DNA from 3 places in the Arthrobacter sp. MYb224 genome. Region 3 is predicted to be linked to each of the others. Evidence: riboswitches for the same ligand, from Rfam matches in the RefSeq annotation. Region 3 holds a riboswitch; each other region holds the start of a gene.
What was found. A riboswitch is a leader RNA that binds a small molecule or an ion and turns the genes downstream of it on or off. The one in region 3 is predicted to bind thiamine pyrophosphate.
Positions count from the first base shown of each region.

Region 1: linked by a shared signal. The riboswitch ahead of thiM (hydroxyethylthiazole kinase) and the one ahead of thiO (glycine oxidase ThiO) in region 3 are both predicted to bind thiamine pyrophosphate.
Region 2: linked by a shared signal. The riboswitch ahead of CQ017_RS08175 (ECF transporter S component) and the one ahead of thiO (glycine oxidase ThiO) in region 3 are both predicted to bind thiamine pyrophosphate.

Region 1 is NZ_PCPU01000006.1:249,070-252,338, forward strand. It holds gene thiD (bifunctional hydroxymethylpyrimidine kinase/phosphomethylpyrimidine kinase) at 1-720, opposite strand, end outside; gene thiE (thiamine phosphate synthase) at 717-1,358, opposite strand; gene thiM (hydroxyethylthiazole kinase) at 1,351-2,145, opposite strand; TPP riboswitch at 2,135-2,229, opposite strand; gene CQ017_RS13285 (GntR family transcriptional regulator) at 2,264-2,632, opposite strand; gene CQ017_RS13290 (hypothetical protein) at 2,629-3,269, opposite strand, start outside.
Region 2 is NZ_PCPU01000003.1:464,919-468,187, forward strand. It holds gene CQ017_RS08170 (ATP-binding cassette domain-containing protein) at 1-829, opposite strand, end outside; gene CQ017_RS08175 (ECF transporter S component) at 831-1,448, opposite strand; TPP riboswitch at 1,520-1,638, opposite strand; gene CQ017_RS08180 (DUF4235 domain-containing protein) at 1,713-1,964, shown strand; gene mnhG (monovalent cation/H(+) antiporter subunit G) at 2,028-2,441, opposite strand; gene CQ017_RS08190 (monovalent cation/H+ antiporter complex subunit F) at 2,441-2,707, opposite strand; gene CQ017_RS08195 (Na+/H+ antiporter subunit E) at 2,704-3,269, opposite strand, start outside.
Region 3 is NZ_PCPU01000003.1:66,797-70,065, reverse strand. It holds gene CQ017_RS06275 (mechanosensitive ion channel) at 1-672, shown strand, start outside; gene CQ017_RS06270 (GNAT family N-acetyltransferase) at 753-1,721, opposite strand; TPP riboswitch at 1,801-1,906, shown strand; gene thiO (glycine oxidase ThiO) at 1,902-3,020, shown strand; gene thiS (sulfur carrier protein ThiS) at 3,033-3,269, shown strand, end outside.

The DNA.
Region 1 (3,269 bases), on a different contig from region 3:
AATCGCCGCGAAGAGGTACTCCTTCGCCGCGCCCAGGGCGGTCGCCCAATCCCCGCCGCGGGCATAGTGCGTGGCCAGCGCGCTGGATAGCGTGCAACCGGTGCCGTGGGTGTTGGCGGTGGCGTGGCGTGGGCCGTCATAGCAGGCGATCACCCCGGCCGGGCCCACCAGCGCGTCGGGGCAGCGTTCGGTGGGCAGGTGGCCGCCCTTAGCGATCACCAGCACCTCGTATTTGGCCGCCAGGCGTTGGGCCTGTTCGAGCAGTTCCTCCCAGCCACGCACCGGTTGCTCGCCGAGCAGGGCCGCAAGCTCTGCGGTATTCGGGGTGAGCACATCCGCCCGGGAAAGCAGTGCGTCCAACGCCGAACCATCGGCCAGCAGCCGGTCCCCGCTGGTCGAGATCATCACCGGGTCCAGCACCACCGGAGCGTGCACCGTTTCCAGCCACCGGGACACCGCGGTGATGATCTGTGAATTGGCCAGCATGCCGATCTTGATCGCGTCGATGCGCACATCTGCGGACACCGATTCCAGCTGCTTGGCCACGAACCCCGCGTCGACGGCCTGCACCGCATCCACGCCGAGGGTATTCTGCGCGGTGAGCGCGGTAATCACGGCCATGCCGTAGCCGCCGTTGGCGCCGATGGCCTTCAGGTCTGCCTGGATTCCCGCACCTCCCGAGGGGTCGGAGCCGGCGATCGAAAGAATGTTGGGACTCATTTGGCGCCTTCCCAGAGATTGCGCAGTTCGGCGCTCGCCGCCTGTGGATCCTCCGCGGCGCAGATCGCGCGGACCACCGCCATGCCGGCGGCCCCGCCGCCGCGCAGCGCCGCGGCGTCCGCGGCGGTCAGCGAGCCGATGGCCACGCAGGGCAGCTCGGTGAGCCGATTGGCCCGCAGGAATCCATCGATGCCCAGCGGGGTGGGATGGTCCTTCTTCGTGGGCGTCGCGCGGATCGCCCCGACCCCCAGGTAATCGAGGTATTTCGCGTCGGCGTTGGCCCCGGCCAGCTGTTCATCGGTGGACGCGCTGAGCCCGATAATCCCCTCGCCGATGATTTCGCGGGCGTAGCGCACCGCAATATCCTTCTGCCCGATATGGATGCCGGTGACCGCGGCCCCCGCGGCGCGTGCGGCGAGGAATACGTCGATGCGGTCGTTGACCAACAGCTCGGCCTTGCCGGCGGTGAGTTCCGCCGCCGCGCAGGTCAGTTCGAAGAATTCGCGGGCCGTCTCGTTCTTGGCCCGCAGCTGCACCCACTGCACTCCCGCGGCCACCGCGCCTTCGATGACTTCCAGGGTGCTGCGCGGCTGGCAGCTTTCGGTGTTGGCTACCAGGTAGATTCCCAGATCACGCATTATTTGCCTCCTCAAGGCGCAGGTTGTGCAATTCGTCGGGGTCCAGCAGCGAGAGTTCGTCGAGGAAGGCCGCGGCGAAACTACCCGGGCCGCGGCCGATGGCCAGGGCCTTTTCGGCGGCCAGTCCGTACAGGCCGTGGGCTGCGATGGCCGCGTCGAACGGGTCTTCGCTCACCGCGAGCATCCCGGCGCAGATTGCACCCAGGGCGCAGCCGCCGCCGGTAATCCCGGTCAAGCCGATCCCGTTGCTGTGCACCAGCGTGGTGCGCTTGGCATCGATGATCGCATCGGCCGCTCCGGAGATCGCGACCACCGAACCATATTCGATGGCCAACTCGCGTCCAGCCTCGATGGCCGCGTGCACGGTGTCCTGCGCGTCCACTCCGCGCCCGGTCGAGCTGCGCCCGGCCAGCGCCAGAATCTCCGAGGCATTGCCGCGGATCAGGGTGGGGCGCTGGGCCACGATTTTTCGCGCGAAGTCAGTGCGTACCGGCAATGCGCCCACGGCCACCGGGTCCAGCACCCAGGGGGTGCCGGCCTGGTTCGCCCCATGGACCGCTTCGTCCATGGCGCGCAGCTGTTCGGTGCTCGGAGTGCCCAGGTTCACCAGGACCGCGGAGGCCACCGCGGCAAATGGCCCGGCTTCGCCGGGCAGGTTGGTCATCGCCGGAGCCGCCCCGGAGGCCAGCAGTGCATTCGCGGTGAAGTTGGCGACCACGGTATTGGTCAGGCAAAACACCAAAGGGGATTGTTGCCGATAATTCCGGGCAACGGAAGTCAGGGTCATGCGACATCCCTCCGCTAGTTTGAACTAGTTCAGGTTCGACGGGTCTCATCTCAGTCGGTGAATCCGACACCCCGTGTCACTGGCTAGAGCGTACTCACCAAAGCCGCGGAAGAACAAATTATTGCCGTGCGCGGCGTTGCACCAGCGCCCTGACGGTGGCCTCGTCGATTCCCTGAGCTCGGGCTAATTCCCATACCCGATCCACCGCTTGAACCAGATCACCGGAGGATTTCTCCATATCCGCTCCGGCGTTCACCAGCGTTCCGGCACGCCGTCGGGAGGAAACCAGGCCGGTGGCCTCGAGTTCCTTATAGGCGCGGGCCACCGTCCCGGAAGCGACCCCCAAATCGGTGGCCAGTGCCCGCACCGTAGGCAGCTTGCTTCCCGCCGGCAGCTCGCCCAAGGAAATCAGCGAAGAGATTTGTGTGCGGATCTGTTCATAGGGCGGAACCGCCGCGTCCAGGTCCACGAAAATATGGTGGCTCATACGCGCTGCGGCACCCTAGCTTCTGGGCGGGCCAAAATGATCACTGCCGGGCAGCAGAAGACGATGATCCCCACGGCCGAAACGTAGGGACCTGCCTCGTAACCCCAGGCCAGCATGGTGACGGCCGCCGCGGTGACTACGCGGAGGGCGCGTAGTTCGTGGACTTGGCGGTACCAAATTTCTTGCTCCACGGTGACATCCCAAGGCAAGGCCGCACGCCGAACCCACCAGATGTGGCAGGCGGTAGCGGCAAGCAACGCGAGGAGCGCACCCAGCGCGAAGACCGGTTTGACCGGAACTAGACCCCAAAAATATTCGAATGGTGGATTGATCAGCAGGTATGTGGCGCCGATGAGCAAGAGCCCGGCGAGCACATAGACATAGCGCGGCAGGTCTGCGCTGTGCCGAGCCAGTGAATGGGTTCCCTTGGACTTCAGGTGCAGGTAGCCCAGGAACCCGGCATTGAGCACCAAGAACAAGAGGGCTACCACCAGGAGCGACACAATTGCCTGCGGGGCGTTCTCACCGGGGCGCGCATTGTCCGCGTACTCGGTCTGCACAAGCGAGGAGGAGCAGGCCAGTGCGATGAGTGTGAGTGCGGTGGTGAGGAATCCAATGGCAAGCAAATTTTCGCGCA
Region 2 (3,269 bases), 400 kb from region 3:
CTCCCTCGCGTGAGTGAAGAGGTTCGGTGTGCGGAACGTAGCCGGGAATCCAAATGCCCGCCCTGGCTAATTCACGGCGAATCTTTTCATTCTCAAAGAGCGCCCGCGGCTCGAGGTCATGGGCGATCCCTCCGCCAGGGGCAAGGACGAGTACGCGGTCTACGTGTTCTGCCCAGGCCTGCAAGCGATGTTCCACCACAAGCAGTGTCGCACCGGTGGCATTGGCGGCGGCAATCACCGCATCACGCAGCGGCGCGATCCCCGACGGGTCAATGTTTGCGGTGGGTTCGTCCAGGAGCATCAGACCGGGGCCCATAGCAAGAATCCCGGCCAAGGCCAGCCGCTGCTTCTGGCCACCGGAGAGTTCCTGGGTGCGGTGCGACAAATCCAGATTCCCAAGTCCTACCGCGCGAAGCACCTCGGGGATTCGCGCGCGGATCAGTTCCGGAGCCATTCCAAGATTCTCCGCACCGAAGGCGACATCGTCGCCGACCCGGCTCTGCACGATCTGTGTTTCGGGGTCTTGCTGCATCAACCCGACCGGGAAGCTGCGGGCAAAGGCATCCCGTCGCTGAATCTGCAGTTTGCCAGTGGCCTGCTGCCGTTCGTCGATCTCCAGAACTCCAGCCAAGGCGTGCAAGAGCGTTGATTTACCGGCGCCAGATGGGCCTAGCAGCAGGACCTTCTGCCCGGCGGGAATATGCAGGTCCAGTCCGCTAAGCGCCGGCAATGGACGTTCGGCATGGTGCCAGCCAAAGTTGTCGGCCGTGATCTCAAAGCCGCCACCGCCGAGGTGCCCGGGGGTGGCTTCGGTAGTCGAAGAACTCAATTCAGGCACTGCGCAGCGAACCTTCAAGGTGTGCCGAACGGCTAGCCAATGCTCCCAGGGCACCGGTCTTCGCCAGAGCACGGGTTGCCAACCACGAGAGAAGTCCGGCAATAACTAGGCCGGAAATGCCCATGGCAACTACGTGGAACAGCTTCATCGCCTCGGTGTACTCAGCGAAGTAACCCAGCAGGTAGGCTTCGCCGATTCCGCCGAAAATTCCCGACATGAATCCCGCAAGCAGTGCCACCGGCAGGTTCCACCGGCGGTACCTCACTGCGGCAAAGACCACCTCGGCTCCGAGCCCCTGGATCAGGCCGGAGAACAGCACCGCTAATCCCCATTGGGAACCTAGCAAGGCTGAGATGACGGCGGCGAGGATCTCGCAATACAGCGCGGCACCGGGTTTCCGGATAATCAACGCACCGAGCACCGCGGGAAAAAGCCACATGCCAGATACGAAGGCGCTTGCCGGTGGGAAAGCCACGAAAGCAAGGCTGACCAATCCGTATCCGGCGTTCCAAGCCCAAAAGATAACGCCCGAGGCGACCGCGATTACCGAGGCCACAACGATGTCGACCACGCGCCAGCTGGCACGGTTAGTTGCTGGTGCAACGTTCATAAGGTTTGTCCTCCTATGTAAGGAGGGGAGATGCACGGACCGGTGGGCGTTTAATCGCGCGCCATGATCCGCATCCGAGATGCTCGACTTCCTTCGCCGGTACTAGCCGGGGCAGGTTCGAGGGTCTGCGATCTATCGCACTCTCAGCGTCTTGCACCGCGAACGGCATGACGCTCCCCTGTCGGAATGATTACTGCTCAACCACCATACCGCAGGTATGCTGGGCTACAGAACGAAACCTTACGACGCGAATGCGAGGTCCTCATGAACTCAGTGCAGAAGCTTGTTACCCTTGGAATTTCCATGGGAGCGGGAATGCTTGGAAGCCGACTGGTCGACAAGGTCTGGAAAGGCTTCACCGGAAACGACGCGCCACGTCACGGCAAGGAAGCAGCCGCGGAAGCGAGTATGCGCCAGGCTTTGGGGTTCGCCATTTTCTCCGCCGTGGTCGCATCGATTATCCAGGTGCTGGCTGATCGCGGCACCAACAAGGCCATGAAGAAGTTCAGCAAGTAACATTGCCGAATTCCTTTGGTGGGGCAGGCCATTTGGCCTGCCCCACCAAAGTTTAACCAGCAGCTAGGTGCTCTCGGGCTCGTCGTTCTGTGCAGGTTTCGCTGGCGGCACCGCTGCGGTGGTTCCGGTCGTCTGCGAATGATTGCTAATGACCTGTTTTAGTTCATCAACATGCAAGGTTTCTTTCGCCACGTGCTTCGTGCGATATCCGGCGCGGCCAATCATGTGCGCCGATACCGGGGCAGTCAGCAGCTGCAATCCCCAGGCCAATACAAAGACCGGGATCAGTCCCCAGCTGCGCAAGTGGATGATGAGTCCGGCGAAGAGCAGCAGGAAGCCCAATACTTGTGGTTTCGTGGCCGCGTGCATGCGTGAAAGCAGATCCGGGAAGGTAATTAAACCGATTCCGGCGATCAGCGACATCAGGGAACCAAGTACCAGCAAGAGCGCAGCGAGTGCTTCTAAGAACGTGTCCATTAGGCGTTCCTCTGATCCGATACGAACCGCGAGACGGTAACCGAGCCGATGAATCCCAAGGTGCATGCAACCACCGTGAACAGCAGGTAATCGGTGTGCCGGTTCAGCGCCATGTCTAGGCACAGCGCACTGGAAATGATCAACAGCATGACGTCGAGAGCGAGCACCCGGTCAAGAATCGAGGGGCCCTTGAAAACCCGCCACAGGCAAGCGATAGAGGCCAGCGCCAACATCACTCCGCCAATCCATACAGCTATTTCAATCATTTCTTGGGCTTCCTGCTGGAGAAATCCGGACCGCATTCATTCTTGATCGCCTCGTATTCATCGGGGCTTCCGATGGCCATGATCAACCGGCGTTCAATGTCGTGGATATTCGCTCGCGCCTTTTCCACATCCGCATCGCTATTCACATCGAGATAGTGCAGGTACAAGGTGGAACTGCTGCGGTCCACGTCCACCACGAAGGAACCTGGGATCAGGGTCAGCACATGGCCCACGGTCATCACTACCAAGTCAGATTCGGTGCGCAGCGGCACTGCGATCACCGCGCTGCGTGCCTTCTTACGGCGTACTATCGCAACTCGCGCCACATGGCCGCTGGCGACGAATACCTGACCGAGGAACCACGCGAAGAGCTTCAGGCAATACCAAAGGTTTATTCGTCCGGGAAGCACCACCGGCGGCAGCGGGAATAGATTCACGATGACGATCGAAATAATCGCGCCAAACAATAGATTCCCGGCCGAGAAGTCCTGCCACAGTGCACCCCATACGAAGATGAGCAGCAGGAGCAACGGCCACTCCTGCTTGAAGGTGGCACGGTGAC
Region 3 (3,269 bases):
GTACCAGCGCAGGAGATGCTGCAGATCGTCCTGACCGCAATTCCACAGGTGATCATGGCCCTGATCCTTCTGGCCGTGGGCTTCCTGATCGCCAAGTTTGTTGGCAAGCTGCTTGAATCAACGCTGCGCGGTGTGGGGACCGACAGAGTTGTGGCGGGCTGGGGAGTTGTTCCCGAGGGGCAGAGCGCATCGGGAATCATCGCCACCATCGTGAAGATCGCAATTATCCTGTTCTTCGCGGTCATGGCAGCAAGCATGCTGAACTTCCCGGCAATCACCAACATCCTCAACGAGGTCTTGGAATTGGGCGGCAAGGTCATCTTCGGTGGCGTCATCATCGCCATCGGCTTCGTGCTGGCAAGTGTGATCGGTCGGTTGATGGGCGATACCACCGCCTCGAAGATCATCCGCTACACGGCCATCGCACTGTTCATCGCGATGGGCCTGAAGTACATGGGTCTGGCCGATTCGATTATCAACATGGCCTTCGGCGCCATCGTGATCGGTGCGGCCCTGGCAGCGGCTCTGGCCTTCGGCCTTGGCGGCCGCGATGCTGCGGCTCGCACACTGGAGAAAATCGACATCAGCAAGATGGACGGTCCCGACACCTCGGGCACCGCGCCAACCCGTCGGTCGCCGGCGACACCGCCGACGCCTCCAAATGAGTTCTAGAACTTAGAACCAGCAAAGAGTGGGACCGGGTAACCGGTCCCACTCTTTTTCTTTCCGTTCCGCTGCGGCCCCGAAGAAAATCAGCCTCCCGCCGCCTCCGCGCGAAACTCCAGCGGACTGATCGGCGGGATGGGATCGGTGGGCAACCGCGCATAATTCAACACATCGATCCGCTGGCCATTGATCAGGAACTTGCCGCGCTCGCGTCCTTCGAGAATGAACCCGCAACGCTCGGCGACTATCTTCGACGCCGGATTGTTCACGCGCAAACCCAACTCCAGTCGCTGCAAGCGGTAGCTGGAGAATAACTCCGCCGAGAGGGCGGCCAACGCCCGGCTGCTCAACCCGCGGCCCCGATGCTCCGCGTGCAGCCAATACCAGACCCAGGCGCTCAGGTTCGCCTCATCGATGGTCCCGCACACCAGGCCAACGAGCGCAGAATTCTCGACGACGGCCAACGGAACCTGCCGGGCCGGGAACTCGAGCAACATGCGGACATAGGCTTCGGCCTCGGCAAGCGTACTCACCTCGCCTTGCCGGGCCATATCCGGGCTCGAAAGGAAGGCCGCGAGGACTTGCGGTGCATCCGCTAGGCGAAGCGGACGCAAAGATGCCGTCGTTTGCCCAGCGGCGCCGAGCCGCCGGCCGCTGATCTGGGACGACGCGGATTGACCGGTGCCTTGATGAAAGAGCAATTGCCAACCTTGGGCCGAATGAACCCAGAGCGAGGTGCGTTGGCTCAGGTTCTCCGGCTTGGTTCGCCACCGCAGCATCAGCAGCGAATCGCTGAGCCTGCGCACGCGCGGATCATGCACTTCGTCCCTAGTCGATTCAACGACTGGTTCATTGCACAGCTGCTCGATAATCTGCGCGCGAGAATAGCACCTGCCCGAGGCACCAACCTCTTCGAAATCTGCGTGGAGCAGCCGCAATAATGCCTGCCGATCCCGGCGGACGGCAGGCAAGAGCAGTTGCCGTTCGCCATCGATGACAACCTGTGCCAGCCGATGATCGGTAGACAAATCCTCCGGACCACTGAATTCGCTCATGCCAACGAGTAAAACACAGGCAGAAGCACAGGTTGAAGTCATGAAGTTCGCCAAAGTGAGCTGAGGCATGCTTATAATCCAAGTACTCCGCGGGAGCCCAACAGCGATTGGGCTGAGAGGGCCATGTGCCGACCGCTACACCTGATGCGGGTCATGCCGCCGTAGGAAGGAAATGCCTTCGTGCATATAGTCATTGTCGGCGCCGGAATCATCGGGCTTGCCACGGCATTCGAACTGCGCGCCCGCGGCGCCGAAATCACGCTAGTGGATCCGGCGCCTGGGTTGGGAGCCAGCCACGCCGCGGCGGGAATGCTCGCACCGACCGCCGAAACCACCTGGGGACAGGGCGCACTTCACCGCCTGATGGCCACTTCGGCCAAGGAATACCCCGCATTCATTGACCGCGTGGAACAATCCACCGGCAACAGACCAGCGTACGTAGAAAACTCCACGCTGGTCGTCGCCGCCGAAACCGCGGATATGGACGCACTGCTTGCGCTCATGAAGCTGCAAGCCTCGCTGGGATTCAGCGCCGAGCGGCTGCTGGGCAGCGCGGCACGCAAACTCGAGCCGGCGCTTGCCACCGGCATCGCCGGCGCCATCCGCTGCGCCGAAGACCAGCAGCTGGACCCGCGGTCCCTGCTGCGCATCCTGATCGATGAGCTTGACCGGTCGATCGTGCGCGAAACGGCGGTGCGGCTGCTGCGCCAGGGATCACGGACCAGTGGAGTGCTTACCTCAACTGGCCAAGAAATCCATGGCGATCAGGTACTGCTTGCCAACGGGTTGGGCGCGCTAGCAGGTGCGCCGGCTCTGCCATTGCGCCCGGTCTACGGAGACATCCTCAGGCTCCAAGGACCGGTGGGCGCGCCGCTGATCAAGCACACCGTGCGCGGAATCGTGCATCGGCAGCCGGTCTACCTGGTGCCACGCACCGATGGGAGCCTCGTGCTGGGCGCGTCGAGCCGCGAGGACGGCCAAGAGCAGGTGAACGTGGGAGAAATGCACGCCCTGCTGGACAATGCGCGCAGGCTCGTGCCGGGCATCGTCGACACCACCTTGAACGAGGCGATCGTGCGGGCCAGACCGGCGACACCCGATGATCGGCCGCTGCTCGGACGCGTGGATGAGGGACTGGTGGTTTCCACCGGTTATTCGCGCCACGGGGTGCTGCTTACCCCGCTCGGCGCACGGCTGGGGACCGAGCTGCTGCTCGGGAACCCGGCAGATGCACAACAGCTGACCAGCGTTTCACTCGATAGGTTTGGCGCGCAACTCGCCAACAGCACACCATTCTAGGAGCCAGAGAAGATGCAACAGATCGAATTTATCCTCAACACCGAGGCGGCCACCGTGCCGGCGGGAAGCACCGTGCGCGAGCTGCTCGCGGCGCACTTGGGAAAGAACATCGGAACGGACGGGAGGGCCAGCGACGGGTCGCGTTTAGGCGTTGCGGTGGCGGTGGACTCGGCAGTTGTCCCGCGCAGTGGCTGGAATGACTTCGAGCTGAAGCCCGGCCACCGGGTTGAACTCGTCACCGCGGCTCAG